Regions from separate parts of the Shouchella oshimensis genome, predicted to be linked through region 2. Evidence: a T-box and tRNA genes for the amino acid it is inferred to sense, from the RefSeq annotation. Region 2 holds a T-box; the other holds one or more tRNA genes.
The links. The T-box of region 2 lies ahead of argS (arginine--tRNA ligase). A T-box ahead of a tRNA ligase gene usually reads a tRNA of that ligase, here a tRNA-Arg.
Positions count from the first base shown of each region.

Region 1: it has a tRNA-Arg gene. The T-box ahead of argS (arginine--tRNA ligase) is inferred to sense a tRNA for this amino acid. The anticodon was not compared.

Region 1 is NZ_JAMQJY010000005.1:111,718-127,119, reverse strand. It holds partial or broken gene lysS (lysine--tRNA ligase) at 39-1,536, shown strand; rRNA gene NDM98_RS21325 (16S ribosomal RNA) at 1,919-3,471, shown strand; rRNA gene NDM98_RS21320 (23S ribosomal RNA) at 3,715-6,647, shown strand; rRNA gene rrf (5S ribosomal RNA) at 6,759-6,874, shown strand; tRNA gene NDM98_RS21310 (tRNA-Val) at 6,889-6,964, shown strand; tRNA gene NDM98_RS21305 (tRNA-Thr) at 6,969-7,041, shown strand; tRNA gene NDM98_RS21300 (tRNA-Lys) at 7,080-7,152, shown strand; tRNA gene NDM98_RS21295 (tRNA-Leu) at 7,169-7,250, shown strand; tRNA gene NDM98_RS21290 (tRNA-Gly) at 7,262-7,336, shown strand; tRNA gene NDM98_RS21285 (tRNA-Leu) at 7,373-7,461, shown strand; tRNA gene NDM98_RS21280 (tRNA-Arg) at 7,473-7,549, shown strand; tRNA gene NDM98_RS21275 (tRNA-Pro) at 7,555-7,631, shown strand; tRNA gene NDM98_RS21270 (tRNA-Ala) at 7,642-7,716, shown strand; rRNA gene NDM98_RS21265 (16S ribosomal RNA) at 7,940-9,492, shown strand; rRNA gene NDM98_RS21260 (23S ribosomal RNA) at 9,736-12,669, shown strand; rRNA gene rrf (5S ribosomal RNA) at 12,781-12,896, shown strand; gene NDM98_RS21250 (CtsR family transcriptional regulator) at 13,949-14,410, shown strand; gene mcsA (protein-arginine kinase activator protein McsA) at 14,440-14,973, shown strand; gene mcsB (protein-arginine kinase McsB) at 14,975-15,402, shown strand, end outside.
Region 2 is NZ_JAMQJY010000001.1:906,125-921,526, forward strand. It holds gene NDM98_RS04875 (DUF2812 domain-containing protein) at 1-324, opposite strand, end outside; gene NDM98_RS04880 (PadR family transcriptional regulator) at 311-643, opposite strand; gene NDM98_RS04885 (GNAT family N-acetyltransferase) at 866-1,411, opposite strand; gene NDM98_RS04890 (hypothetical protein) at 1,506-1,694, shown strand; gene NDM98_RS04895 (hypothetical protein) at 1,763-2,398, opposite strand; gene NDM98_RS04900 (hypothetical protein) at 2,395-2,877, opposite strand; gene NDM98_RS04905 (motility-associated ABC transporter substrate-binding family protein) at 2,882-3,217, opposite strand; gene NDM98_RS04910 (hypothetical protein) at 3,180-3,377, opposite strand; gene NDM98_RS04915 (general stress protein) at 3,535-4,059, opposite strand; gene NDM98_RS04920 (hypothetical protein) at 4,154-4,342, shown strand; gene NDM98_RS04925 (MFS transporter) at 4,382-5,182, opposite strand; gene NDM98_RS04930 (MFS transporter) at 5,107-5,637, opposite strand; gene NDM98_RS04935 (NUDIX hydrolase) at 5,795-6,214, opposite strand; partial or broken gene NDM98_RS04940 (protein kinase family protein) at 6,220-7,097, opposite strand; partial or broken gene NDM98_RS04945 (SulP family inorganic anion transporter) at 7,182-8,631, opposite strand; T-box leader at 8,844-9,063, shown strand; gene argS (arginine--tRNA ligase) at 9,104-10,801, shown strand; gene NDM98_RS04955 (response regulator transcription factor) at 10,845-11,519, shown strand; partial or broken gene NDM98_RS04960 (sensor histidine kinase) at 11,516-12,875, shown strand; gene NDM98_RS04965 (alpha/beta fold hydrolase) at 13,027-13,959, shown strand; partial or broken gene NDM98_RS04970 (GrpB family protein) at 14,057-15,189, shown strand; gene NDM98_RS04975 (DinB family protein) at 15,186-15,402, opposite strand, start outside.

The DNA of each region.
Region 1 (15,402 bases), on a different contig from region 2:
TGACATAAGTCTGTAGTTGACTAGGAGATGAATGTGGTATGAGTGAAGAGTTGGAATTACATGATTTGTTGGCGGTTAGACGCGATAAATTAAAGCAGCTAGAGGAACAGGGTATAGATGCATTTGGACATAAATTTGAGAGAACGCATACCTCTACGTCGATGGCAGAGGAATTTGATCGTTTCTCTAAGGAAGAGCTAGGGGAAAAAGAAGCTCCGGCAATTCTTGCTGGTCGTATTATGACTAAACGGGGAAAAGGGAAAAGCTGGTTTTGCTCATATTCAAGATCTAACGGGACAAATTCAAATTTACGTTAGAAAAGATGCGATCGGGGACGAGCAATATGCGTTATTTAATACGCTAGATATCGGTGACATCGTGGGAGTGTCCGGTACGGCTTTTAAGACAAATGTAGGGGAGTTATCTTTAAAGGTCTCTGACTTAAAGCTTTTGAGTAAATCGCTTCGCCCACTGCCGGATAAGTTTCACGGGTTAAAGGATGTTGAACAGCGTTATCGTCAGCGTTACGTTGACCTAATTGTTACACCAGATGTTCGTGATACATTTATCGTTCGTAGCCGAATTTTACAATCTATGCGTAGATATCTTGATGATCTAGGATACTTAGAAGTAGAAACACCAATGATGCATTCCATTGCTGGAGGCGCATCTGCTAAACCATTTATTACGCATCACAATACACTTGATATGACGCTTTATATGCGTATTGCTATTGAATTGCATCTTAAGAGATTGATCGTTGGTGGCTTGGAAAAAGTGTATGAGATTGGCCGTGTCTTTAGAAATGAAGGGGTATCAACTCGTCATAATCCAGAGTTTACGATGATTGAGCTTTATGAGGCTTATGCTGACTATAAGGATATCATGGCCTTAACAGAAGGTTTAATTGCTCATATCGCCGAAGAGGTGCTTGGTTCACAGGTCGTTCAATATGGCGAGTATGAGGTGGATTTAACTCCTAAATGGAGAAGAGTCCACATGGTTGATGCGATTAAGGAGCAAACAGGAGTGGATTTCTGGGTGCAAATGACAGATGAAGAAGCTCGTGCACTTGCTAAAGAACACAATGTTCCAATTAAAGAAACGATGAGTTATGGACATGTTGTTAATGAGTTCTTTGAGCACTTTGTAGAAGAAACATTAATTCAGCCGACGTTTATTTATGGACATCCTTTAGCGATTTCTCCTCTTGCTAAGAAAAATCCAGAAGATGAGAGATTCACAGATCGCTTTGAGTTATTTATCGTAGGTAGAGAGCATGCAAATGCATTTACAGAATTAAATGATCCGATTGATCAGCGTGCGCGTTTTGAACAGCAGCTAGTGGAACGTGAGCAGGGTGACGACGAAGCACATATGATGGATGATGATTTTATCGAGGCTCTTGAGTATGGAATGCCTCCAACGGGTGGACTAGGAATCGGGATTGATCGTGTAGTTATGCTTCTAACAAACTCAGCGTCGATCCGTGATGTATTACTGTTTCCGCAAATGAGAAACAAAGAGCAAGGTTAAGACCAAAAGAGAAGGATTGGTTTCACTTAATCGATGCAAAATAGATTAGGTGAAACCCGTTCATTTTCATTTTAAAATATTTTTATGATATTTTTTAAAAAAGTTATTGCATTCGTTTCGCCAGGGTGGTATATTATTTCTTGTCGCCAAGAACGAAACGGCGTTGAAAAAAATTAGTTATTGACAAGTTGATTTCGATTTGTTAGTATAGAAAAGTCGCAGTGAACAGCGACAAACAAGTTCTTTGAAAACTGAACAAAAGCCAAGCGTACGAAGAGATACATGATATCTCATTAGTAATAAAAAAGTCGCAGGTAACACTGTGCAATTGGAAAGTTGATGGAGACATCAACGCCAGCAGTTGAGCAATCAACTCACCACTTTTATGGAGAGTTTGATCCTGGCTCAGGACGAACGCTGGCGGCGTGCCTAATACATGCAAGTCGAGCGGACGTTTTTGAAGCTTGCTTCAAAAACGTTAGCGGCGGACGGGTGAGTAACACGTGGGCAACCTGCCTTATCGACTGGGATAACTCCGGGAAACCGGGGCTAATACCGGATAACATCTAGCATCTCCTGGTGCAAGATTAAAAGAGGGCCTTCGGGCTCTCACGGTGAGATGGGCCCGCGGCGCATTAGCTAGTTGGAGAGGTAATGGCTCCCCAAGGCGACGATGCGTAGCCGACCTGAGAGGGTGATCGGCCACACTGGGACTGAGACACGGCCCAGACTCCTACGGGAGGCAGCAGTAGGGAATCTTCCGCAATGGACGAAAGTCTGACGGAGCAACGCCGCGTGAGTGATGAAGGGTTTCGGCTCGTAAAGCTCTGTTATGAGGGAAGAACACGTACCGTTCGAATAGGGCGGTACCTTGACGGTACCTCATCAGAAAGCCACGGCTAACTACGTGCCAGCAGCCGCGGTAATACGTAGGTGGCAAGCGTTGTCCGGAATTATTGGGCGTAAAGCGCGCGCAGGCGGCCTTTTAAGTCTGATGTGAAATCTTGCGGCTCAACCGCAAGCGGTCATTGGAAACTGGGAGGCTTGAGTACAGAAGAGGAGAGTGGAATTCCACGTGTAGCGGTGAAATGCGTAGATATGTGGAGGAACACCAGTGGCGAAGGCGACTCTCTGGTCTGTAACTGACGCTGAGGCGCGAAAGCGTGGGGAGCAAACAGGATTAGATACCCTGGTAGTCCACGCCGTAAACGATGAGTGCTAGGTGTTAGGGGTTTCGATGCCCGTAGTGCCGAAGTTAACACATTAAGCACTCCGCCTGGGGAGTACGGCCGCAAGGCTGAAACTCAAAGGAATTGACGGGGGCCCGCACAAGCAGTGGAGCATGTGGTTTAATTCGAAGCAACGCGAAGAACCTTACCAGGTCTTGACATCCTTTGACCACTCTGGAGACAGAGCTTCCCCTTCGGGGGCAAAGTGACAGGTGGTGCATGGTTGTCGTCAGCTCGTGTCGTGAGATGTTGGGTTAAGTCCCGCAACGAGCGCAACCCTTGACCTTAGTTGCCAGCATTTAGTTGGGCACTCTAAGGTGACTGCCGGTGACAAACCGGAGGAAGGTGGGGATGACGTCAAATCATCATGCCCCTTATGACCTGGGCTACACACGTGCTACAATGGATGGTACAAAGGGTTGCGAAGCCGCGAGGTGAAGCCAATCCCATAAAGCCATTCTCAGTTCGGATTGTAGGCTGCAACTCGCCTGCATGAAGCTGGAATTGCTAGTAATCGCGGATCAGCATGCCGCGGTGAATACGTTCCCGGGCCTTGTACACACCGCCCGTCACACCACGAGAGTTTGTAACACCCGAAGTCGGTGAGGTAACCTTTTGGAGCCAGCCGCCGAAGGTGGGACAGATGATTGGGGTGAAGTCGTAACAAGGTAGCCGTATCGGAAGGTGCGGCTGGATCACCTCCTTTCTAGGGAGTAATACTTCTAGTCGATCACACAGGTTCGCCTGATGTGAATACGCTTTGGCTTTTGTTCGGTTTTGAATGAACTTCGTTCATTCTGAACCCACTTTTTTTGTGGGCAATGGTTCTTTGAAAACTAAATCGTGCAATGCAAAACACACACAACGCAATCATCTCTATAGATGTGAGCGAGTCTTTATATACACCATACTTGATGAATGGCATCGTCAGATGACCTGAAATCAAATTGGTTAAGTTAGAAAGGGCGCACGGTGAATGCCTTGGCACTAGGAGCCGAAGAAGGACGCGACGAACGGCGAAACGCCTCGGGGAGCTGTAAGTGAGCTTTGATCCGAGGATATCCGAATGGGGGAACCCACCATTTTTAATCGAATGGTACCCGTATCTGAATACATAGGATACGAGGAGGCAGACCCGGGGAACTGAAACATCTAAGTACCCGGAGGAAGAGAAAGAAAAATCGATTTCCTGAGTAGCGGCGAGCGAAACGGAAAGAGCCCAAACCTGAAGGCTTGCCTTCAGGGGTTGTAGGACATTCCATTGGAGTCATAAAGAAACGGAGTAGGTGAAGCATCTGGAAAGATGCGTCAAAGAGGGTAACAACCCCGTAGCCGAAACTTCGTTTCCTCCGGAGTGTATCCTGAGTACGGCGGGACACGTGAAACCCCGTCGGAATCCGGGAGGACCATCTCCCAAGGCTAAATACTACCTAGTGACCGATAGTGAACCAGTACCGTGAGGGAAAGGTGAAAAGCACCCCGGAAGGGGAGTGAAAGAGATCCTGAAACCGTGTGCCTACAACTAGTCAGAGCCCATTAACGGGTGATGGCGTGCCTTTTGTAGAATGAACCGGCGAGTTACGATGTCGTGCAAGGTTAAGCTGATGAGGCGGAGCCGTAGCGAAAGCGAGTCTGAATAGGGCGATTTGAGTACGCCGTCGTAGACCCGAAACCGAGTGATCTACCCATGTCCAGGGTGAAGTTCAGGTAACACTGAATGGAGGCCCGAACCCACGCATGTTGAAAAATGCGGGGATGAGGTGTGGGTAGGGGTGAAATGCCAATCGAACTCGGAAATAGCTGGTTCTCCCCGAAATAGCTTTAGGGCTAGCCTCGAGGGAAGAGTCTTGGAGGTAGAGCACTGATTGGACGAGGGGTCCCCACAGGATTACCGAATTCAGTCAAACTCCGAATGCCAAGTACTTATCCTCGGGAGTCAGACTGCGAGTGCTAAGATCCGTAGTCAAGAGGGAAACAGCCCAGACCATCAGCTAAGGTCCCAAAGTATACGTTAAGTGGCAAAGGATGTGGAGTTGCCCAGACAACCAGGATGTTGGCTTAGAAGCAGCCACCATTTAAAGAGTGCGTAATAGCTCACTGGTCGAGTGACTCTGCGCCGAAAATGTAACGGGGCTAAACGTATCACCGAAGCTATGGATGAACACCTTAGGTGTTCGTGGTAGGGGAGCGTTCCAAGGACAGCGAAGCTAGATCGTGAGGACTAGTGGAGTGCTTGGAAGTGAGAATGCCGGTATGAGTAGCGAAAAGAGGGGTGAGAATCCCCTCCGTCGAAAGCCCAAGGTTTCCTGAGGAAGGCTCGTCCGCTCAGGGTCAGTCGGGACCTAAGCCGAGGCTGAAAAGCGTAGGCGATGGACAACAGGTTGATATTCCTGTACCACCTCTCCACCGTTTGAGTAATGGGGGGACGCAGAAAGGTAGGGTGAGCGCGCTGATGGATATGCGCGTCTAAGCTGTTAGGCTGGAAAGTAGGCAAATCCGCTTTCCGTTCGGCTGAGCAGTGATAGCGAGGGAAATTTAGTACCGAAGTCCCTGATCCTCCGCTGCCTAGAAAAGCCTCTAGCGAGGTGGAAGGTGCCCGTACCGCAAACCGACACAGGTAGGCGAGAAGAGAATTCTAAGACGCGCGGGAGAACTCTCGTTAAGGAACTCGGCAAAATGACCCCGTAACTTCGGGAGAAGGGGTGCTCTATTAGGGTGCAAGCCCGAGAGAGCCGCAGTGAAAAGATCCAAGCGACTGTTTAGCAAAAACACAGGTCTCTGCGAAGCCGCAAGGCGAAGTATAGGGGCTGACACCTGCCCGGTGCTGAAGGTTAAGAGGAGGGGTTATCCTTCGGGAGAAGCTCTGAATTGAAGCCCCAGTAAACGGCGGCCGTAACTATAACGGTCCTAAGGTAGCGAAATTCCTTGTCGGGTAAGTTCCGACCCGCACGAATGGTGTAACGATTTGGATACTGTCTCAACGAGAGACCCGGTGAAATTATAGTACCTGTGAAGATGCAGGTTACCCGCGACAGGACGGAAAGACCCCATGGAGCTTTACTGTAGCCTGATAGTGGATGTTGGTATCGTTTGTACAGGATAGGTAGGAGCCTTTGAAACCGGAGCGCCAGCTTCGGTGGAGGCATTGGTGGGATACTACCCTGACGGTGCTGACATTCTAACCTCGACCCGTGATCCGGGTCAGGGACATTGTCAGGTGGGCAGTTTGACTGGGGCGGTCGCCTCCTAAACAGTAACGGAGGCGCCCAAAGGTTCCCTCAGAATGGTTGGAAATCATTCGAAGAGTGCAAAGGCATAAGGGAGCTTGACTGCGAGACCTACAAGTCGAGCAGGGACGAAAGTCGGGCTTAGTGATCCGGCGGTGCCGAATGGAAGGGCCGTCGCTCAACGGATAAAAGCTACCCTGGGGATAACAGGCTTATCTCCCCCAAGAGTCCATATCGACGGGGAGGTTTGGCACCTCGATGTCGGCTCGTCGCATCCTGGGGCTGAAGTAGGTCCCAAGGGTTGGGCTGTTCGCCCATTAAAGCGGCACGCGAGCTGGGTTCAGAACGTCGTGAGACAGTTCGGTCCCTATCCGTCGCGGGCGCAGGAAATTTGAGAGGAGCTGTCCTTAGTACGAGAGGACCGGGATGGACACACCGCTGGTGTACCAGTTGTTCCGCCAGGAGCATCGCTGGGTAGCTACGTGTGGACGGGATAAGTGCTGAAAGCATCTAAGCATGAAGCCCCCCTCAAGATGAGATTTCCCATGGCGTAAGCCAGTAAGACCCCTTAGAGATGATGAGGTTGATAGGTCTGGAGTGGAAGCGTGGCAACACGTGGAGCGGACAGATACTAATCGGTCGAGGACTTATCCAACATGGTGAAAGACAGTGTGAGTAGCATAGAAACAGGAAGAAGAAGTCACTTCGGTGAATTCCTCCTCCTGTGGGCACGATTTGGTTTTGAGAGAATCTTTTCTCTTATAAGTCCGGTAGCAATAGCGAAGAGGTCACACCCGTTCCCATGCCGAACACGGCCGTTAAGCTCTTCTGCGTCAATGGTAGTTGGGGGCTTCCCCCTGCGAGAGTAGAACGTTGCCGGGCTTACATATTTACTTGGAGGATTAGCTCAGCTTGGAGAGCATCTGCCTTACAAGCAGAGGGTCGGCGGTTCGAGCCCGTCATCCTCCACCATAGAGCCGGCCTAGCTCAATTGGTAGAGCAACTGACTTGTAATCAGTAGGTTGGGGGTTCAAGTCCTCTGGCCGGCACTGTTTAGTTGCAGGTAATATTGTAATTCTCATTTTATGAGCCATTAGCTCAGTTGGTAGAGCATCTGACTTTTAATCAGAGGGTCGAAGGTTCGAATCCTTCATGGCTCACTTCTTAATTTTATATGCGGGTGTGGCGGAATTGGCAGACGCGCTAGATTTAGGATCTAGTGTCTTATGACGTGGGGGTTCAAGTCCCTTCACCCGCATCAATTTAACTGCGGAAGTAGTTCAGTGGTAGAACATCACCTTGCCAAGGTGGGGGTCGCGAGTTCGAATCTCGTCTTCCGCTCCATATTGTTTTTTAAATGTGAACTTGTCCTTACCTCGTGCCGGGGTGGTGGAATGGGCAGACACACAGGACTTAAAATCCTGCGGTAAGTGATTACCGTGCCGGTTCAAGTCCGGCCCTCGGCACCATAATAAAATATGCGCCCGTAGCTCAACTGGATAGAGTACTTGACTACGAATCAAGCGGTTAGAGGTTCGACTCCTCTCGGGCGCGCCATATTACGGGAAGTAGCTCAGCTTGGTAGAGCACTTGGTTTGGGACCAAGGGGTCGCAGGTTCAAATCCTGTCTTCCCGACCATCTTCTTAATGGGGCCTTAGCTCAGCTGGAGAGCGCCTGCCTTGCACGCAGGAGGTCAGCGGTTCGATCCCGCTAGGCTCCACCAAATATTTTTTTGAAAAACATATTGACAAACTTTAATCGGTTTGGTAATATAGAAAAGTCGCCAAAACAGCGACAAACAAGTTCTTTGAAAACTGAACAAAAGCCAAGCGTACGAAGAGATACATGATATCTCATTAGTAACAAAAAAAGTCGCAGGTAACACTGCGCAATTGGAAAGTTGATGGAGACATCAACGCCAGCAGTTGAGCAATCAACTCACCACTTTTATGGAGAGTTTGATCCTGGCTCAGGACGAACGCTGGCGGCGTGCCTAATACATGCAAGTCGAGCGGACGTTTTTGAAGCTTGCTTCAAAAACGTTAGCGGCGGACGGGTGAGTAACACGTGGGCAACCTGCCTTATCGACTGGGATAACTCCGGGAAACCGGGGCTAATACCGGATAATATCTAGCACCTCCTGGTGCAAGATTAAAAGAGGGCCTTCGGGCTCTCACGGTGAGATGGGCCCGCGGCGCATTAGCTAGTTGGAGAGGTAATGGCTCCCCAAGGCGACGATGCGTAGCCGACCTGAGAGGGTGATCGGCCACACTGGGACTGAGACACGGCCCAGACTCCTACGGGAGGCAGCAGTAGGGAATCTTCCGCAATGGACGAAAGTCTGACGGAGCAACGCCGCGTGAGTGATGAAGGGTTTCGGCTCGTAAAGCTCTGTTATGAGGGAAGAACACGTACCGTTCGAACAGGGCGGTACCTTGACGGTACCTCATCAGAAAGCCACGGCTAACTACGTGCCAGCAGCCGCGGTAATACGTAGGTGGCAAGCGTTGTCCGGAATTATTGGGCGTAAAGCGCGCGCAGGCGGCCTTTTAAGTCTGATGTGAAATCTTGCGGCTCAACCGCAAGCGGTCATTGGAAACTGGGAGGCTTGAGTACAGAAGAGGAGAGTGGAATTCCACGTGTAGCGGTGAAATGCGTAGATATGTGGAGGAACACCAGTGGCGAAGGCGACTCTCTGGTCTGTAACTGACGCTGAGGCGCGAAAGCGTGGGGAGCAAACAGGATTAGATACCCTGGTAGTCCACGCCGTAAACGATGAGTGCTAGGTGTTAGGGGTTTCGATGCCCGTAGTGCCGAAGTTAACACATTAAGCACTCCGCCTGGGGAGTACGGCCGCAAGGCTGAAACTCAAAGGAATTGACGGGGGCCCGCACAAGCAGTGGAGCATGTGGTTTAATTCGAAGCAACGCGAAGAACCTTACCAGGTCTTGACATCCTTTGACCACTCTGGAGACAGAGCTTCCCCTTCGGGGGCAAAGTGACAGGTGGTGCATGGTTGTCGTCAGCTCGTGTCGTGAGATGTTGGGTTAAGTCCCGCAACGAGCGCAACCCTTGACCTTAGTTGCCAGCATTTAGTTGGGCACTCTAAGGTGACTGCCGGTGACAAACCGGAGGAAGGTGGGGATGACGTCAAATCATCATGCCCCTTATGACCTGGGCTACACACGTGCTACAATGGATGGTACAAAGGGTTGCGAAGCCGCGAGGTGAAGCCAATCCCATAAAGCCATTCTCAGTTCGGATTGTAGGCTGCAACTCGCCTGCATGAAGCTGGAATTGCTAGTAATCGCGGATCAGCATGCCGCGGTGAATACGTTCCCGGGCCTTGTACACACCGCCCGTCACACCACGAGAGTTTGTAACACCCGAAGTCGGTGAGGTAACCTTTTGGAGCCAGCCGCCGAAGGTGGGACAGATGATTGGGGTGAAGTCGTAACAAGGTAGCCGTATCGGAAGGTGCGGCTGGATCACCTCCTTTCTAGGGAGTAATACTTCTAGTCGATCACACAGGTTCGCCTGATGTGAATACGCTTTGGCTTTTGTTCGGTTTTGAATGAACTTCGTTCATTCTGAACCCACTTTTTTTGTGGGCAATGGTTCTTTGAAAACTAAATCGTGCAATGCAAAACACACACAACGCAATCATCTCTATAGATGTGAGCGAGTCTTTATATACACCATACTTGATGAATGGCATCGTCAGATGACCTGAAATCAAATTGGTTAAGTTAGAAAGGGCGCACGGTGAATGCCTTGGCACTAGGAGCCGAAGAAGGACGCGACGAACGGCGAAACGCCTCGGGGAGCTGTAAGTGAGCTTTGATCCGAGGATATCCGAATGGGGGAACCCACCATTTTTAATCGAATGGTACCCGTATCTGAATACATAGGATACGAGGAGGCAGACCCGGGGAACTGAAACATCTAAGTACCCGGAGGAAGAGAAAGAAAAATCGATTTCCTGAGTAGCGGCGAGCGAAACGGAAAGAGCCCAAACCTGAAGGCTTGCCTTCAGGGGTTGTAGGACATTCCATTGGAGTCATAAAGAAACGGAGTAGGTGAAGCATCTGGAAAGATGCGTCAAAGAGGGTAACAACCCCGTAGCCGAAACTTCGTTTCCTCCGGAGTGTATCCTGAGTACGGCGGGACACGTGAAACCCCGTCGGAATCCGGGAGGACCATCTCCCAAGGCTAAATACTACCTAGTGACCGATAGTGAACCAGTACCGTGAGGGAAAGGTGAAAAGCACCCCGGAAGGGGAGTGAAAGAGATCCTGAAACCGTGTGCCTACAACTAGTCAGAGCCCATTAACGGGTGATGGCGTGCCTTTTGTAGAATGAACCGGCGAGTTACGATGTCGTGCAAGGTTAAGCTGATGAGGCGGAGCCGTAGCGAAAGCGAGTCTGAATAGGGCGATTTGAGTACGCCGTCGTAGACCCGAAACCGAGTGATCTACCCATGTCCAGGGTGAAGTTCAGGTAACACTGAATGGAGGCCCGAACCCACGCATGTTGAAAAATGCGGGGATGAGGTGTGGGTAGGGGTGAAATGCCAATCGAACTCGGAAATAGCTGGTTCTCCCCGAAATAGCTTTAGGGCTAGCCTCGAGGGAAGAGTCTTGGAGGTAGAGCACTGATTGGACGAGGGGTCCCCACAGGATTACCGAATTCAGTCAAACTCCGAATGCCAAGTACTTATCCTCGGGAGTCAGACTGCGAGTGCTAAGATCCGTAGTCAAGAGGGAAACAGCCCAGACCATCAGCTAAGGTCCCAAAGTATACGTTAAGTGGCAAAGGATGTGGAGTTGCCCAGACAACCAGGATGTTGGCTTAGAAGCAGCCACCATTTAAAGAGTGCGTAATAGCTCACTGGTCGAGTGACTCTGCGCCGAAAATGTAACGGGGCTAAACGTATCACCGAAGCTATGGATGAACACCTTAGGTGTTCGTGGTAGGGGAGCGTTCCAAGGACAGCGAAGCTAGATCGTGAGGACTAGTGGAGTGCTTGGAAGTGAGAATGCCGGTATGAGTAGCGAAAAGAGGGGTGAGAATCCCCTCCGTCGAAAGCCCAAGGTTTCCTGAGGAAGGCTCGTCCGCTCAGGGTCAGTCGGGACCTAAGCCGAGGCTGAAAAGCGTAGGCGATGGACAACAGGTTGATATTCCTGTACCACCTCTCCACCGTTTGAGTAATGGGGGGACGCAGAAAGGTAGGGTGAGCGCGCTGATGGATATGCGCGTCTAAGCTGTTAGGCTGGAAAGTAGGCAAATCCGCTTTCCGTTCGGCTGAGCAGTGATAGCGAGGGAAATTTAGTACCGAAGTCCCTGATCCTCCGCTGCCTAGAAAAGCCTCTAGCGAGGTGGAAGGTGCCCGTACCGCAAACCGACACAGGTAGGCGAGAAGAGAATTCTAAGACGCGCGGGAGAACTCTCGTTAAGGAACTCGGCAAAATGACCCCGTAACTTCGGGAGAAGGGGTGCTCTATTAGGGTGCAAGCCCGAGAGAGCCGCAGTGAAAAGATCCAAGCGACTGTTTAGCAAAAACACAGGTCTCTGCGAAGCCGCAAGGCGAAGTATAGGGGCTGACACCTGCCCGGTGCTGAAGGTTAAGAGGAGGGGTTATCCTTCGGGAGAAGCTCTGAATTGAAGCCCCAGTAAACGGCGGCCGTAACTATAACGGTCCTAAGGTAGCGAAATTCCTTGTCGGGTAAGTTCCGACCCGCACGAATGGTGTAACGATTTGGATACTGTCTCAACGAGAGACCCGGTGAAATTATAGTACCTGTGAAGATGCAGGTTACCCGCGACAGGACGGAAAGACCCCATGGAGCTTTACTGTAGCCTGATAGTGGATGTTGGTATCGTTTGTACAGGATAGGTAGGAGCCTTTGAAACCGGAGCGCCAGCTTCGGTGGAGGCATTGGTGGGATACTACCCTGACGGTGCTGACATTCTAACCTCGACCCGTGATCCGGGTCAGGGACATTGTCAGGTGGGCAGTTTGACTGGGGCGGTCGCCTCCTAAACAGTAACGGAGGCGCCCAAAGGTTCCCTCAGAATGGTTGGAAATCATTCGAAGAGTGCAAAGGCATAAGGGAGCTTGACTGCGAGACCTACAAGTCGAGCAGGGACGAAAGTCGGGCTTAGTGATCCGGCGGTGCCGAATGGAAGGGCCGTCGCTCAACGGATAAAAGCTACCCTGGGGATAACAGGCTTATCTCCCCCAAGAGTCCATATCGACGGGGAGGTTTGGCACCTCGATGTCGGCTCGTCGCATCCTGGGGCTGAAGTAGGTCCCAAGGGTTGGGCTGTTCGCCCATTAAAGCGGCACGCGAGCTGGGTTCAGAACGTCGTGAGACAGTTCGGTCCCTATCCGTCGCGGGCGCAGGAAATTTGAGAGGAGCTGTCCTTAGTACGAGAGGACCGGGATGGACACACCGCTTGGTGTACCAGTTGTTCCGCCAGGAGCATCGCTGGGTAGCTACGTGTGGACGGGATAAGTGCTGAAAGCATCTAAGCATGAAGCCCCCCTCAAGATGAGATTTCCCATGGCGTAAGCCAGTAAGACCCCTTAGAGATGATGAGGTTGATAGGTCTGGAGTGGAAGCGTGGCAACACGTGGAGCGGACAGATACTAATCGGTCGAGGACTTATCCAACATGGTGAAAGACAGTGTGAGTAGCATAGAAACAGGAAGAAGAAGTCACTTCGGTGAATTCCTCCTCCTGTGGGCACGATTTGGTTTTGAGAGAATCTTTTCTCTTATAAGTCCGGTAGCAATAGCGAAGAGGTCACACCCGTTCCCATGCCGAACACGGCCGTTAAGCTCTTCTGCGTCAATGGTAGTTGGGGGCTTCCCCCTGCGAGAGTAGAACGTTGCCGGGCACTTTAAGAACCCCTTCATCTGATGGTTAACCCATTGGATGAAGGGGTTTTTTGTGTGGATATGGATTGGAGTTGAGGAAGCAAGAGGAATCGAGATTTAGCCAGAAGAGGAGAGGGATAGTAAGAAAAAAGGGCGGAGAATCAAGAAGAAAAGATGGAAAGGAATAAACCTATTCGGGTTTAGATCGATTGAAGCTGGAAGTGGAAGGAAGAAATCAATCCGGACTTAGACCGATTAGAAGCAGTAAACGAAAGGAACAAAGGCAATACCAAGAAACAGGCGAACGTAACCAAGCAAGAGCACCCATTCACCAAGAAATAGGCTTCATTACCAAGAGAAACCAGAGATAATACAAGAGCAAATCATCATTTACCCAGCATCAAGCTCCTATACTAAGAAAAACAACTAGGTAACCAAGAACCTCCCTTCACTAGCAAGAGAAAGAACAACGTTAGCAAGAACCTTTTTCATACCACCAAGAGACTTCTCTTCACACCAAGAACCACCTTCCTGTACCAAGCCCGAGCCCTCCGCACCAAGAGAGAAAGCCCAAAAGCAAGAGCACTCTCCAACTACTGAACAAGCCGCATCGCAACACTCAAACCATTTCAAAAGGAATAAACCTATTCAGGTTTACCCCATTATATAAACCCTACAAACCACTTAACCCGAAAACCAAAGGCAAAACCAAGAACAACAAAACCTTAACCAACGAAAAGCACCCATTCACCAAGAACCAAGCTGCACCACCAAGAGATACTGGAGGATAAGCAAGAGGAAGGGGAATATTAGCAAGAACCCACCACATAAAACCAAGCTCCCCCTCCCCACACCAAGATCTAACACATAAAACCAATCCTCCACCAAATCCTTTCTCCAAAAAAAGTCTAGATCATGCAAACCTGGAGAGACTAGAAGACACAGAATTTGAACTTTTTAATCAAAATGATTATAATAAAGTTAGTCAAATATAGTCAAAGTCAGATCGCGAACTAGATCGTGCACCAATTCATTCATCAGATCATCCATCTGAAGAGAGGGGGGTAACAAAATGCGAAATATCTCTGATTTTATTGAGCAGTACTTAAAAAGTACTTTACTAAAAAGTGGTAATGAGCTACTAGAGATAAAGAGAAGTGAGTTAGCGAAGAGATTTGAATGCGTCCCCTCTCAAATAAATTATGTTATTAGTACTCGTTTTACCTTGGAAAAAGGTTATATTGTTGAAAGTAAACGTGGTGGCGGAGGTTACATTCGAATTATAAAAGTTGAGACTCATGAGAAGGTCGACCTATATGATCATCTACTCCACCTTATTGGACCAGTCATTGATCAACAGACAGCTGAAACGATTGTGATGCGGTTATTTGAAGAGAAGGCAGTAACAAAAAGAGAAGCGAATTTAATGGTAAGTGTTCTTGATCGCTCTGTACTAAAAGTAGAGCTACCTTATCGAGACCAAATTCGTTCAAATGTTTTAAAAGCAATGATTAATACTCTTAAATATAAGTAAGCTAGATGAAAAAGAGGTGAGCGCATATAATGAAGTGCCAAGAGTGTCAACAGCGGCAGGCTACCCTACACTTTACAAAGATTATTAATGGTGAAAAAACAGAGATACATCTTTGCGAAACGTGTGCAAAAGAGAAGGGTGAACATATTCCCGGATCTAATACATTTTCGATTCATCAGCTTTTATCAGGATTGTTGCATTTTGAGCATCCAGATATCCAGGGCAGCGAGCATAAATCGGCGCCTAAGGAAAGAACGTGTGAAAGTTGCCAGATGACGTACAGTCAATTTGTTGAAATAGGAAGGTTTGGCTGTGCGACTTGTTATGAAACCTTTGATGATAAGCTTGACCCAGTGCTGCGCCGTGTACATAGCGGAAATGTAAGGCACCATGGTAAAATTCCGAAACGAATTGGTGGAGGAATTAAACGTCAAAAAGAAATCAACGCACTCAAATCGAAAATTAAAGAATACATTGAAAGTGAAGAGTTTGAAAAAGCAGCTGAAGTACGAGATCATATTCGTTCATTAGAGCAAAAAAATAAAGAGCAAGAGGAGGGGTGATATGACACTTGAGCGTTTTATAAAAGATGCAATTAGTCCTTGGATGAAGGAAACAGGGACAGATTTAGATATTGTTCTAAGTAGCAGAATTCGATTGGCTAGAAACCTTAAGGATTATGCTTTTCCAATCCTCTCCTCTTTAAATCAGTCAAAAGAAGTGACAGATTATACTGTGGATGCACTAACAAATGCTCCAAATGAGCAAATTGGCTCGATAGATACTTTGTACATGGAAGAGTTAAAGTCTAATGAAAAACGAGTGTTAGTTGAAAAACACTTAATTAGTCCACACTTAGCTGAACAATCCAAACACGGGGCAGTGCTGTTAAATAAAGACGAATCACTAAGCATAATGATTAATGAAGAGGATCATCTGCGTATTCAGTGTTTATTTACAGGCTCACAATTGGAGAATGGCCTGGACATTGC
Region 2 (15,402 bases):
TTTATATCTAGCTGCCTTTGACGTTTGATCAGAAAAAATATCATCAGAAGCATCATCACGTACCCTTTTAAAATATTGGTGACCATTTCTTCTTGGACAAGGGAGTCTCTGCCATCCACTGTCTTCGAATAACATTTCGTAATCATCAAAATCTGCTTTTTTCTTAAACATTCGATAATCGGTTTTATACGTTGTATCCTTAGGCTCTCCTTTTTCAAAACGATACCCAAATGAACGGTACATAAAATGCTTACCATCACGTGCCATTTCATTTAACCATTGTTCTTCATCTGTAAAGTTCCAAAAATATTTAAACCTCCTCATGCTTCTCCTCCCTTAACAGCTGATCTGTCACACTGAGCAATGCTCTCATGCGCTCCTGCTCAAGTCTTAGGATCTCTTTTCCTTCTTCTGTAATTACATATACTTTTCTGCGGCTTTCTTGTTCGGGAACCGGTTCAATAAAATGAAGCTTCACCAAGTTTTCGAAAGCCCCATACAAAGTACCCGCTGCCATTTTTACTTGCCCCTCACTTAACTCATCCACACGTTGCATAACTAGGTACCCATGGCGAGGTTCCAAGAGAGAGAGTAAAATATAATAAACCGTTTCTGTTAACGGCAAATGTTTATTTCGTTTCATACATCCTCCTATACAGTCAAACTGAATAGTTTAAGTATACACAGTTGAACTATACAATTCAACTGTATAGTTGCTGGTGTGCTGATGACGTGTTTTATGACTTTGTTTATGTATCTGTCCTCTTTCTGATGTATTTGCTCTTCTTCCAATACTTTTAGTTTACGTACCTTACCTCACCAACCAAAAAAAGCACACCGCTCAAGCTGCGTGCCTTTTCTTATATCAAAATTTACTCCATTCTTCCTCAAGCAACCCATACACCACTCGATCGTGGTACACGCCATTTATGTATTCATAGTTACGGATTACTCCTTCTTGTTTGAAGCCTAACCGCTCGGGGATCGCTCGGCTTTTTGTATTTCTAACTGCTGCATTTATCTCAACTTTTCTTAGGCCAAGTTCAGTAAAAGCATGTCTAATGAATTCGGTACAAGCTAGCGTGACTAAGCCTTCGCCCACATAGTTTTCACCCAGCCAATAGCCGATTTCCGTTTTTTTTGCTTTCAAGTCTACGTACAAATAGCCAATTGATCCTGCAAGATTTCCTTTATACCATATACAAGCCCAGTACCCGTTGTTTTCAGAGAAGCGCTTTAATGATTTCTCGATAAACATTCTTGAGTCTTCCACACTGTTAGTTTTTGTAGGAAAGGAAAGCCATTCTCCAAGGTTCATTCGACTATGATCAATTAATTGAAATAACTCTTGAGCATGTCTAGACTCTAAAATCACTACTTCACAATCTGCATTGATCGTTATTTTTTTCATAAACAAGTTCTCCTCTGTACACTTCTAAAATAATCATTGTATAAATTCAATATTCCATCTATACTACCACTAACAATATATGGGATGTGTTCAAATGAAAGCAAATCGAATCTTATTTTATATCATTGTCCTGATGTATCTCTGCGTGTTTGCTAATGTCACTACGTCTTTTGAGCCACTTTCAAATGATCTTACTTTTAACATCATAAGTGGGCTCTTTCTACTCGCACTCGCCGTCCAAGCCATGACTTTTTCTAAATCAAGAAAAAAACAAACAAACTAAGTAAGCCACGCAAGATGCGCGCGGCTTACTTTTTTTATACGATGGTTAGGAGTGACCACATTCAATCGCTAATTCAGCGCATATTTATTGATTTCTGTTTGCCAGGTTTTAAAAGCAGCAGGCTGCTGCTCTGTTAAACTCTGTCCCAATGCGACGGTTTGAGTCACCACATTTTGACGATCATTTCGTAACCGGATACTTGCCGTTGTTGCAGCAATGCTTGGGTTTAACCTAAGTGTCACAACTTTCTCAGCTGTACCCTGATCATCGGCTGTTAAAGATCCAATGCTTTGATAGCCATAACCGTTTGGCAAGCTTCCGTTCTCCGCTTGCACTTGGGAAATAGCTTGTCCACCAGATAGATATACTTGCATATCCAAGTCACTTATACTCTGACCTGGTTCTAGGTGATCTACTTTAACTGTCACTTCAAACGATTCACCACCAAGCGGCAGGATATCAGGAGTACTGACTTCATATACTACCTCTGCGGGTGCCTCTTCTCCTGAACCAAATGATCCACTAGCAAATGTTGACCGGTCGTACCAGCGATAATTTCCTTGCGGCTGTCTCCAAGGCTCTTGCTCTGGCTCGGTTGTTTGCTCCGGGATTTCCATATCAAGCAAGGGAGAAGGCTCGTCCAATGTAATTGAAGTGCTTGTGAAATCTGTGTAGTCTTCAGGCTCAGCTAGCCAATCAATCACTTGGACAGCAACTGTCCATTATCTTTATCAATAAACCCATCATAGGTTCTTTTTTGTCCGCCATGCTCCTCATTCCGGTATTTAGGCGTGGCATCTTCTACAGGGGAGGAATCTCCAATAAAGGCTGACTTTCCAAGCTCTTTTTTTCCGATTGCTACATACGGTCCTTCGTCTATTCCTCCACCATGATAAACACCTTGATCCACTGCATTACCCCATTTATTCTCTTCTGGAGTTAATCCCTCCGGCAAAAAAGCAATGCCCTTCGCTCGATCTGGATCCATAATAGCAAGTGTGGATCCTGCATGTAAGGATAAAGAATCAACAGACTCTGTAATACCAAATGACTCCTCAGGATCCACAATGACATTTGCTTCTGTGTTATCGATCGAGTTATAGCGGAAACGTACCCCAAATTCCTCCGCTAGCCAATCTGAGCTCTTCACTCCTTCAAGTGCCTCTTTCTCTGCATCACTCATCCCTTTAGTTAGATCCTCGTAGGCACCACGGCGCCAAGCCATTCATAATTTCGTTGGAGTCAAAGCGATTAAAGTTACGATCGGCATTATAATGATCGGCAATGAAAAAGACTCCGCCGCCTTCCTCTGCAAATGAAGCGATGGTATCCTGCTCCGTTGTCTGAAATGGAATTTGAGCCTCTGGAATAACAAACACATCATAGTCTTCTAGATCTTCTTCAGTTAACGGATCTGCACCGCGGTGTTCATGAACAAGATAGCCAACATCGGCTAAAGCATCGGCAAAATCAGAAAAAGCACCATCAATTACCCAATCCGATTGTCCAAGCCGTCTGTCCATGACTGTTATCAAACAGAACTATTTTTCCATTTGGTTGATCCGGCTCGATGACAGGAGGCGGATCATCCACACTTTCTGCAAGAGCTGGAATACTGATTAGCACCCCGGCAAACAAAATAACAGACTGAACTCCACTTTTTTGGTTCCTCAGCTTTTTCATAAAGCCCTCCTATTGTGTTGGTCTGTATAAAAGCTTTCGCCTTGAGTATAGCAAACAGCTGTTGAGGGTCTATTGGGAAACATCGTTTTTACAGAATTGATAAATAATTTAAATGAAAATGTAATATACTTTACTCTTGAACTTGGTATGCACCTATTCACTTCAAATTTATACGCTCAAATTCTTTCGATAAACAAGCTCGTTTCAGTTTTTTAGTTCTTAGCAGCCATAATAGATCTGATTTATTATCATATGAGAGCTGAACATGGAAGTAGTTTATGTATTCTAATACAGCGAATAGATAAACAAATATGGAAATCAACAAACCTATCAATGAGACATCTAAAGACCTGACTTGATAATCAATAACAAACAACACAGGGATGAACATTAGAATAAAAAGGTTCACTTTCTTCGTGATCTTAAGGTACAGAAGGAGCTTATTTGGTATGTCAGCTGTTCCCATTTGTTTTAACCGTCTCCATTTAATAAACCAATACACACTTCCCTGTCCTAATATAAATAGTAGGAGAAAAAAAGAAACGATAAAAGAAGATAATATGCTTAATTGAAATTGCGGGTAAGTGAGATTAAAAAAGTAAAAAACGATCAAAAAACAAATAATGGATGCAGTCTCTCCAGAATATAAGTAGCAAAGTCTCTTTTCTATCTTCTTTTTCATAGAACCCCTTCTCTCATCCCTTCAAAATATATGCTATTGAATGTTCAGATCATTAGTCATATACTTACATTAACAAAATATAGGATGTGGATAAATGAAAGCTAATCGGCTTCTATTTCTTATTATTGTCATGATGTTTTTTATTACACTCAACAACGTAAGCACGAGTTCTTTTTCATTTTTTTCAGACGATCTAACTTTCTTAATGATTAGTCTATTGTTCGTGATAGCTCTTGTCATTCAAGCCATGACTCTTCCTAAAATGAAACCTAAAAAGAAATAAGCCAAGCAAAGCAGTTGCGGGGCTTATTTCTTTTTGGGCCTAGCTCTTTCTTCCATCCATATAAATCGGTTTAATTTGGTCCATTTTCACACTACTATCTTTGTATCTAAGAATATAAAAAGCCGGTAGTAATAGCATCAACCCACCAAAGATTAAGGCTACATAAGAATTCCATTCAGTAAATACTCCTGCTAACAATGTTGCACATATGGAAGCAATACCGGCGATGACGTACATGGCACTTCTTACTCTTGCAAGCAATGAATCAGGCGTAATTCCCTGCTGAACAGAAAGTTGAACAACAAAACCCATTGAAAGCGCGCCATCAAAAATCATCATTCCAATGCACATCACGATAAAGTGGCTAGACAGAAAACACAAAACACCAACTGAAGATAAAATGAGTAAGGTACTTAAGAAAAATAGCCAATTAACCTTCTTAAATCGATTCATAATAAGTACACCAATCACATTACCTAGTCCCGCAAATGATAGTAAAATGCCAATATATTGTTCTGATAGGTCTAAAGTTGTTCTAGAGTGAAAAATGATACTTAAGATCATAAATACAGTGGCGAAACTCAAACATACAGCAGCAATCGTTGAACCTTTTTGGGAAGAGTTTGCAAAAAGATATTGAACGCCCTCTTTTGCTCGCTCTTTAAACTCAAACACTTTTTCTTTTATATGCTTCGTTTCACTAGTAGCTGTTGATTTCGAATGCTTATACCTAACAACTGAAATGAACATTGTGGAAATCGCCATTAAACACCCGCATACAACAAGAGTAAAACTGGCCCCATAATAGGCGAGTAAGAAACCACCAATACTTGGGCCAATAAGTGTGACAAAAGCGTCAGCACCTTCAGCAGATTATGCGCACTTAATAGGTTGTTCCGACCAACTACCCTAGGAATCATCACTTGAAATGCTGTCTGTTGAATTAAACCGACCAATCCAATTAAGAATAATATACATGCAATCAATACAGGGCTTACGCTATCTACACTCACAATATATGCTAGGCTAAATATGAGCACAGCATATAGCATACTGCAGCTTGAAGAAACGAAGATTGGATTCTTTTTCTCAATCCACGTACCTATCGGAATAGCAAATAAGACGGTACCTAATTGCTGTGACAAGAGAACTAATGCAGTGACAATCGGTGAACCACTTAATCCTAGAACAATTAAAGGCACAACAAGTTCACGAAACCTCTCATTAAGTATCTTCAATAGATTATGAGCCCATAACTTCAAGAAATTTTCATTTATATGCCATTTCTCTACCATTTCATGTACATTCCCTCTATATCTGATCAGCCCCCTTGGCAGGGGCGTAATCTCTAGATTAGGTATCATTACTATACTTATTAAATTTAAATAAATCCTATCCATAGTCAGAATCTGATAGATAAAAATAAGCCACGCTAGACATGCGGATTATTTTTTATCTAATGTCTAACTCTCCGTGGAAGGTATAGGGTACAGCATCTTTAAGAAAACGTTCCATTCCGTTATAAAGAGGAATTTTTTCATTTGCTGTTTGTAAATCAACCCACTCTGCCTCTTCAATGGTCTCAATATCTTGAATGAGCAGTTCACCTGATTTGATGGCGGCTTGGAAGGTAGTAAGAATGGCGTGATGACCATCTACAAATAGCTCATCTAAACTGAGCACCTGAGTGATTTCAACGGATAATCCGGTTTCCTCCCTCACCTCTCTGATCGCAGCCTCGCTAAGAGTTTCGACATTTTCCACACGGCCACCAGGCAGAGACCATGTATTGTGATTTTTGTTTTTTACAAGTAAGACCTTGCCAGATTGATCATCAAAAATAAAAGAATACACCACTTGTAATCGTTTCATCCTTCTCACCCTCCTGCTTGCTTCCATTCTTCATAAAACTTTTCGACAGTGGCAAATCTCATGTCTCGCTCTTGCTCCACTGCCTTCAACGCTACTTCATAAAGAGCAGGATTTGCTTGCCATTTTTCAAATGAACGATCAAGTTCTCCTCCCAATAGACTAAAGGCCATCGCACCCAGATTAAACACATTGGTTTTAGAATCAATACTAGCCCCTAGCTCAAATTCTTCTGGTGACATAAACCGCTTCGATCCCCACATTCGTCCCATGTGATTAGTGAATGGTTTCTTCTGATAATAATCAATATCACAGATTATCGTTTTGTATTCAGCAAAATTGAATAAAATACTTCCATCATAAAAATCAATCGCTACATAATTCTGCTTCTCCACAAATTCGTGAAAGGAAAAGACCGCTTTTAATGATTCTAGCTGCTTTTCTACCGGGAGTTGTTTAAATTGATAATAGGGTGAGTTTGGATTCGTGTACTTTTCTGGGGGTGGAAAGGACCAATGTGGGTGCAAACACTCGCCTTCAACCCACTCAAAAACTAGCGCATATCCTTCCCCTACCTGAAATTGATCAAGTAACGTAATAAGAGATTTGTGCTTTAGATCTCGATAAATGGGTGCCGCTTGTTTTAATCGAGCGACCGCGTAACTCGGTTCCCCTTCATAATGAATTGGTTTAGCCCAGCATATTTTACAAACAGCTTTTTATCACCTTGCTTCACACCAAAGCTTAAATTTCCAGAATCCTGTTGATCAAATACTTTAAACACTGATCCGTACTCTGTTAACCATTTAAAGTTATGGATCTCTTTTAAAGCAAATGTCACTTCATTAATCTTTATATTTACATGGTAAGTATCAGATGGATTCATAGGACCTCCTTAAATAAACGCTATGTGGTTAATACTACCAAAAAACCAACACAAAATGTGTTGGTTTTATTGATTATGATTCGTTTAGGCGTTTGGAATTTTTCCTACTGATTTAAGCAATGACATACTCTTTTGATTTAGTCCTATAAATTGAACCTCTATCCCATTTGTTGTGAATAGCGATTCTAATCGATCAAGGGCTCCAACAGCTGAATCATCCCAAATTTGTGAGTGGGTAAAATCAATGTCAACTGTGTTTAACTTTTCAGTGGTATCAAATTGTGACAAAAACCTTGTTACTGAAGCAAAAAACAAAGGGCCTTCTACTTTATATATACGCTTCTTCTGATTCTCCATGTAACTTGATGATACATGAATTTTAGAAATCTTAGCAGCAAAAAAGATCATACTTAACACCACACCAGACAAGACTCCATAAGCTAAATTGTGCGTCACAAGTACAACAGCAATTGTGACAACAAGCACTATGGCATCTGTTCGTGGCAAACGATGGATCGTTCTAACGGAGTTCCAATCAAATGTACTGACGGATACCATAATCATCACACCAGCTAAAGCAGCCATCGGAATTTGTACTACTAGGTTACCTAATACAACAATTAAAAACATTAAGAATGCACCTGCGACTAGTGTCGATAACCGCCCTCTACCGCCTGATTTCACATTAATAACAGACTGACCGATCATCGCGCACCCGGCCATGCCTCCAAAAAATCCAGACACAATGTTGGCGATTCCTTGTCCACGGCTTTCTTTATTTTTGTTGCTCGCTGTATCTGTCATGTCATCGACAATACTTGCTGTGAGAAGTGACTCTAACAATCCAACGATCGCTAAAGCTAATGAATAGGGAAGAATAATCCACAATGTTTCTAAATTAAAAGGCACATTGGGTAACACAAAATTAGGCAAGGTTTGTGTTAAAGTCCCCATATCCCCAACATTACGTACACCAATATTTAAAAAGAGCACGATGATCGTAACAACTATAATTGCTACGAGTGTTGATGGTACTGCTTTCGTTATCATAGGAAACAAATAAATGATGGCAAGTGTCACCCCTACCAGTAGATACATTACCCATGTTTCACCTACAAAATGATCAATTTGCGCCATGAAAATTAGGATAGCCAGTGAATTAACAAAACCAGTCATTACTGTACGCGGCACAAATTGCATCAGCTTCGCAAACTTACAGACTCCAAAAATAATTTGGATGACTCCGGTCAGGATTGTTGCAGCTAAAAGGTACTCAAAACCGTAATTTGCAACAAGAGTGACCATGACTAAAGCCATTGCTCCAGTAGCAGCAGAGATCATACCGGGTCTTCCACCTGTAAAGGCAATGACAACTGCAATACAAAAGGACGCATATAAACCGACCATTGGATCCACACCAAGCGATAATCGAGAAGGCAATGGCTTCTGGAATTAAAGCTAATGCCACCACAATGCCGGAGAGAATATCTCCCCTCACATTACCAAACCATTGGTCTTTTAAACTTTCTACCATGTTTCTACCTCTTCCTCATATCATTTTACGACCCTCGAGTCTCACAAACGTCCTTTCAAATAAATGAATGAAAGAGAGTCTTACTGATCACGTCGTTTTCTCTTCGTTTATTATAGTGAATCCAATCATTTTCGCAAGATATTTTTTTACTCGGATGATTTGACCATTGACATCAACTGGATATGAATGTAAGATAATCTAAATTCAATCAGACACATTCAATGACAAAGAGAGTAGTTCAAATTACGTTGGCTAGCGAGTTAGGGATGGTGTGAGCCTAATGCAACAAATTTGAATGAAGCGCACTTTGGAGATGTTTCCTGAACGATTAGTAGGGAAATGCGGGGAGTCACCTCGTTACAAATGGAAAGTGGTCACCTTTTTGGTGGCAACTAGAGTGGTACCACGGGAATCTATGCTCTCGTCTCTAATTATAGAGACGGGGGCTTTTTTATATTCATAAGGAGGAAAAATGATGATTCATACACAAATCGCAAAAGCTATTGCCAAAACGTTAGATTATATTTTATCAGAAGAGGAAGTGTACAATCTTCTTGAAACACCAAAGCAATCTCATCTTGGTGATGTTGCTTTCCCTTGCTTCACACTCGCGAAAATAGGAAAAAAATCTCCCGCCATCATAGCAAATGAAATCAAAGAGAATCTTAAAAGTGAATGGATCCACTCAATTGAAGTAGCAGGAGCCTATGTAAACATTTTTGTTAGCCAAGATTTATCTGGGAACCACATTCTCAACCAAGTTCTGACTGAGAAAAGTCAGTTTGGTTCCAAACCATCGACAGGTGAAAAAGTATTGATTGATTATTCCTCTCCAAACATTGCTAAACCATTTTCCATGGGGCACTTACGTTCAACCGTTATTGGTCACTCCCTTTCCCATCTATCAGAGAAAAATGGATACGATGTCGTTCGAATCAATCATATAGGTGACTGGGGCACTCAGTTTGGAAAACTCATTGTGGCGTATCAGTTATGGGGAGAGAAGTCGCTTATTGAGAAAGAACCCATTAAAGAATTATTAAAACTATATGTGCACTTTCATGAAGAAGCTAAGAAAGACGATGCTTTAAATAATCAAGCCCGCGCTGCCTTTAAGGCGTTAGAAAACGGAGACGAAGAATGCCTCACTCTATGGAAATGGTTCAGAGAAGAGTCCTTAAAGGAATTCGAAACCATCTACCAGCTACTTGGCATTACCTTTGACGCTTACACAGGTGAAGCTTTTTATAATGACAAAATGGCGCAGGTCGTTAGTGAATTGCAGGATAAACATTTACTTACGCTCTCTCAAGGTGCCTATGTTGTTGAACTAGAAGACATGCCGCCTTGTCTCATCACTAAAAAGGATGGGGCCACATTATACGCAACCCGTGATGTGACGGCCGCCCTATATCGCCACCAGACCTACCAACCGAAAAAAACCTTTTATGTGGTTGGTCATGAACAATCCCTACATTTTCAACAAGTGTTTCAAGTTCTTAAAAAAATGGGATATGAGTGGGCAACCAGTCTTGAGCATGTAGCATTTGGTATGATGCTAAAAGATGGATCAAAAATGTCGACGCGTAAGGGCAAGATTGTACTCTTGGCTGATGTATTAGCAGAAGCTATTGAAACAGCAAAACGTAATATGAATGATAAAAACGCGTCTCTTTTAGATAAAGAGTTGGTTGCTAAGCAGGTTGGAGTTGGTGCGATCATCTTTAATGACCTTAAAAACCTACGGACCCACGATTTAGAGTTCTCCCTTGAACAAATGATGAGTTTTGAAGGTGACACTGGACCCTATGTTCAATACACATTTGCTCGTATTTCAACGATTTTAGAAAAGGGTCAGTATCAACCAAAAGAAGATACATTCTGTTCTTTAGGTGAACAGGCATGGCCGATCATTATGCTATTAGATCAATTTCCTTCCTTAGTTGAAAAGTCATTTGACCAAGCAGACCCTTCTCAAGTTGCCAGATACAGTTTATTACTAGCACGGTCATTTAATAAGTACTACGCTCACACAAAAATTCTTGTAGAAGACAATCATAAACAAACAAAGCTAGCTTTTTCATATGCAGTCTCTCTTGTGTTAAAAGAATGCCTACGACTTCTAGGAATAGCAGCACCAAGCCAAAATGTAATAAATGAGATGAGTTAATGTATACTGGTTAGAAGATGGAACATGAAGAAAGAGGGAACAGATGCCTACTATACTGGTTGCTGACGATGACGCGAACATTCGCGAACTCGTTTGTTTATTTCTAAGAAATGAGGGCTTCACAACGGTTGAGGCAATAGATGGCAAACAAGCAATGGCCGTCTACGCTTCTTCCCAAGTGGATCTTGTTGTGCTTGATATTATGATGCCGATTATGGACGGTTGGGCATTATGCAAGGAGCTACGAAAAGCAAGTCCTGACCTTCCTTTGCTCATGCTGACTGCCAGAGGTGAAACCTGGGAGAAGGTAAAAGGTTTTGAACTTGGAACGGATGATTATTTAACAAAACCATTTGATCCGTTGGAGTTAATGGCTCGTGTTAGAGCATTATTAAAGCGTTATCGAATTGGCGTCACGCAGACGATTCAATTTGGTGACGTCATCCTTGACCGACAAACCTATAAAGTGACACGCGGTACTGAGTCTCTCACATTACCACTCAAGGAATTTGAGTTGCTCTATAAGCTCGCTGGAACTCCTGGACAAGTCTATACACGGGAGCAATTGATTGATCAAATTTGGGGAATTGATTACGCAGGTGATGATCGCACAATTGACGTGCATATTAAACGTCTCCGTGAACGATTTGCCTCTACTCCCCACTTCAAGATTGAAACGGTGCGAGGGCTTGGGTATCGACTTGAGGTGAACGAATGATCTGGTCCCTTTATACTCGTGTCGTTCTGACATTTTTAGGTTCAGTCATTGGTGGAACGCTTATTGCTTTTTTTGTGGCTACTTGGGTATTTGAAGACAAATTAAATGAGAACTTACAAATTACCCTGTACGATTTTGGTCAGGACATAGTTAACATCTACAAAACCATTCCATTAGAAGAAGCGGATTCACTCATCCAAGAAATGAACCAACTTAATTCGTATCATATTCGTATTTACGAAGAAGATGGTCAGTTTCAATCTTATGGAACATTTGAAGAAGATGACATCTCCACTGTGACGATGGAACAAGTTGAGCAGGTTCTAGATGGTCAAACGGTACAAGTTCCAACAAACGGCGTAAGTCCGATTCGCTTAGGCATTCCACTAGATACGGAAGTAGGCACAAAAGCGATGTTTGTCGACCCGGTCTCCCCTTCTTCCTCCTCTTTTTTAATTAAGTGGATCTATTATTTTTTAACCTATTCATTAATAGCAGGAAGCATCTTAATTCTCGTTGCCACATTCTTTTTGGTTAGACCCATTAAAAAGCTAACAAAAGCAACGAAACGAATTGCAGTTGGTGATTTTGATGTTGACCTGAATATTAAACAAAAAGGTGAGCTAGGTACCTTAGCTCGTAGCTTTGAAGAAATGACGCGGGACTTGCAACAGCTTGAACAGATGCGAAAAGACTTTGTTTCAAACGTGTCACACGAGGTTCAATCTCCTCTCACGTCCATATCAGGATATGCCGTAGCACTTAAACAAGTAGACCTGACTAATGAAGAAAAAAGTCGTTATCTCGAAATTATCATTGCTGAAGCAGAGCGAATGTCCAAGATGAGTGATAGTCTGCTAAAGCTTAGCTTGCTTGAGTCGCAGTCTCAGCACTTGCGTCTAGTCACACTCAATCTAGATGAACAAATCAGACGAGTCATCGTTGCGATTCAACCTCAATGGGTCGCTCGCCATATCCAATTTGAGCTTGGACTTACCTACCACTCCCATTATGGCTGACCATGATTTATTGAACCAAGTATGGACAAATATACTAGGCAATAGCATTAAATTTTCCGAAGATGACAGTGTCATTCATGTCAGCATAAAGCAAGACACTACATTCGTAACAGTTCAAATATCCGATACAGGTATTGGTATCTCTCAGACTGATCAAAAACGTATATTCGAGCGTTTTTTCAAAACGGACCGGTCTCATAGTCGTACTTATGGTGGAAGCGGCTTGGGTCTTGCGATCGTTAAACAAATTGTTTCTATACATCAAGGAGATATCCACGTAAAAAGCGAGCCTGGACAAGGTACTACCTTTATTGTCACCTTGCCAATTACACAGTAATATCCTTCTGCTACAGACTCATACCTATCAGTCTGTAGCTTTTTTTGCTTGTTCATACTCCGTTCATATTCGCGTCATAGAGAGTACATATTAGTTGTATACACTTTTATTAACGGACCGTTACACAACAAAGAGACTGGAGAAGATACAAGTGATAAAAAAAATACTCAACATTCTACTTAAAATAATAGTGGTAATCGTTATAGTCATTGGACTTTTTCTAGCTATTGTTTTTATTGTTAATCTAATCAGTAGCAAATCAGAGCAAGGAAAAATAGAATCGTATGGTCAATTGGTGCCAGTAGATGGGGAACATATCAATGTAACGATTGAAGGAGAAGGCGAAGAAACAGTTGTACTTCTACCAGGCTATGGAACAGCCGCACCTGCTCTTGATTTCAAGCCATTAATCGAAGAGCTATCGCCATATTACAGAGTCGTAGTTGTTGAACCTTTTGGTTATGGATTAAGTGATTATACTGAGAAAGATCGCACGACTGAGAATATTGTAAGTGAAACCCATGAAGTATTGCAAAATCTTGGTATTGATCAATATATTCTAATGGGCCACTCGATTGCAGGCATCTATGGATTAGATTATGTGAATAAATATCAAGATGAAGTGACAGCATTTGTCGGAATCGATACGAGTGTCCCAACCCAAGGAGGCATGGATACTGAATTTCCAATCAAAACGTTTAACTTCCTAAATAAATCAGGGATCGTCAGACTATTTATGAAGCTAGGTGATGACCCATATGAATCCCTTCCATATAATGATGAAACAAAGGAACAAATGAGAATGCTTACTCATAAAAACTTTTATAATCCAAGTAACATCAACGAGATGCAGCATTTTGAATCGAATTTTAATGCCGCACAGGCTTTAGACTTCCCGTCAGACCTTCCTTTACTTTTCTTTTTAGAAGCAGATAACACAGACGTAGACGGATGGATTCCACTACATGAAGAGCAAGTAAAAGACTCTGATCACGGAGAAGTGATTTTGCTTGAAGGGGATCATTACCTACATCACACACAATCCGAAGTAATGGTTGAGATGGTACGAGACTTTCTGAAATAAATAAAGGACAAAAAGCCGATGATGTCTTCACAACATTGGCTTTTTGTTTTATTCTTATAAGCACAATCCATATTTCTCCAAAGGAAAGGAAAACAACATGCATTTAGGACTTGGACGGAATGAGGTCAAGCTAGTCACCTATACACCTCAATGGGTAGAGGAATTTCAACGAGTTAAAAGTAAACTAGTAAGAGACTCTGGTATGTACGCTGAACGCATTCAACACATTGGCAGCACGGCTATTGTAGAGATGCCTTCTAAACCAATCATTGATTTACTCATTGGTGTGGATGACCTCACAGCTCCACCGCGACGTACAATAAAAGCTCTAAATAAATCGGGCTTCGTGAAGCTACAGGTTGAAAAACCTAACGAGATCATCTTTGCCCAATTCACTGATCTAACTTATCAAACGAAAACACATTATGTCCACGTCGTTCAATTTAACAGTGAGCTTTGGAAGGATCTACTTTTTTTCAGAGACATTTGAATACGGAATTAGTAGAAAGAGATGAATATGCTAGATTAAAGACATCCTATGTACAAACCTCTTCTACGGGTATAAAGGAATATACGGACTCTAAAGAAAAATTTGTGCGGAGGATCTATAAAAAGAGGCACCAATTACTACCCGTTTATATCATGAGGCTCGAAGAAGATGAGGGCTTTGCTGAAATTAAAGGGAACTATGCTTGCTTTACGATCAGTCCAGATGCTGATGACTATGTACTAGCGACAAAAGAGTTACTCTATCACGTACTTCTTCATCTGAATGCCTTTCCAGTGACGGTTACATTTGGTTTTTATGAAGGTCAAGAAGCAGAGTTTACTCAATGGTTTCAGGATAGAAAGATCGATTTTCAACTACGCCATTTCGTGATTGACCAGAAAAAGGAAGGTCCAAGATATAAGTCACCTATTCTGGAGGTACATGTTCATGATGCGGAGAATCTTTTGGCTTGTTTAGATCAATTTTTTTGGCTGCCCATGCAGAATGAGTTTTTTTCAGTGTCTTCCACCAGAAAAGTGAAGTATATCGAAAGAGCTCCTATTCGAAATAGCAAACGTAAAGTGTTGACTCCTGTATTTGACATGCTGCCAGACACAACGTTTATAACAATTGAACATGACGCTCAAGCCGTAGTAATAATCTCAAATGAATCCAAGTTTCAAACAGTAGAATCATTAAAAAAATCACTACCTAAAAATATTCGTGTTCTCGATTATTAATGCGACAATTCTCTCCCAACAAAATGGGCAGGAATCGGGCTGAGATCTAAGCGCCTTGCCCATATCGAGAGTTGTCCAATATGATGAATCTCATGTACGATGATATGATGAATGATGTCGTCACATGTGTACGCATTTGTTTCCCACGGCACTTGAATCATTTTTTCATTTAATTGAAGTAACTCACAATCTATAAAATGTTTGTGATCTTGT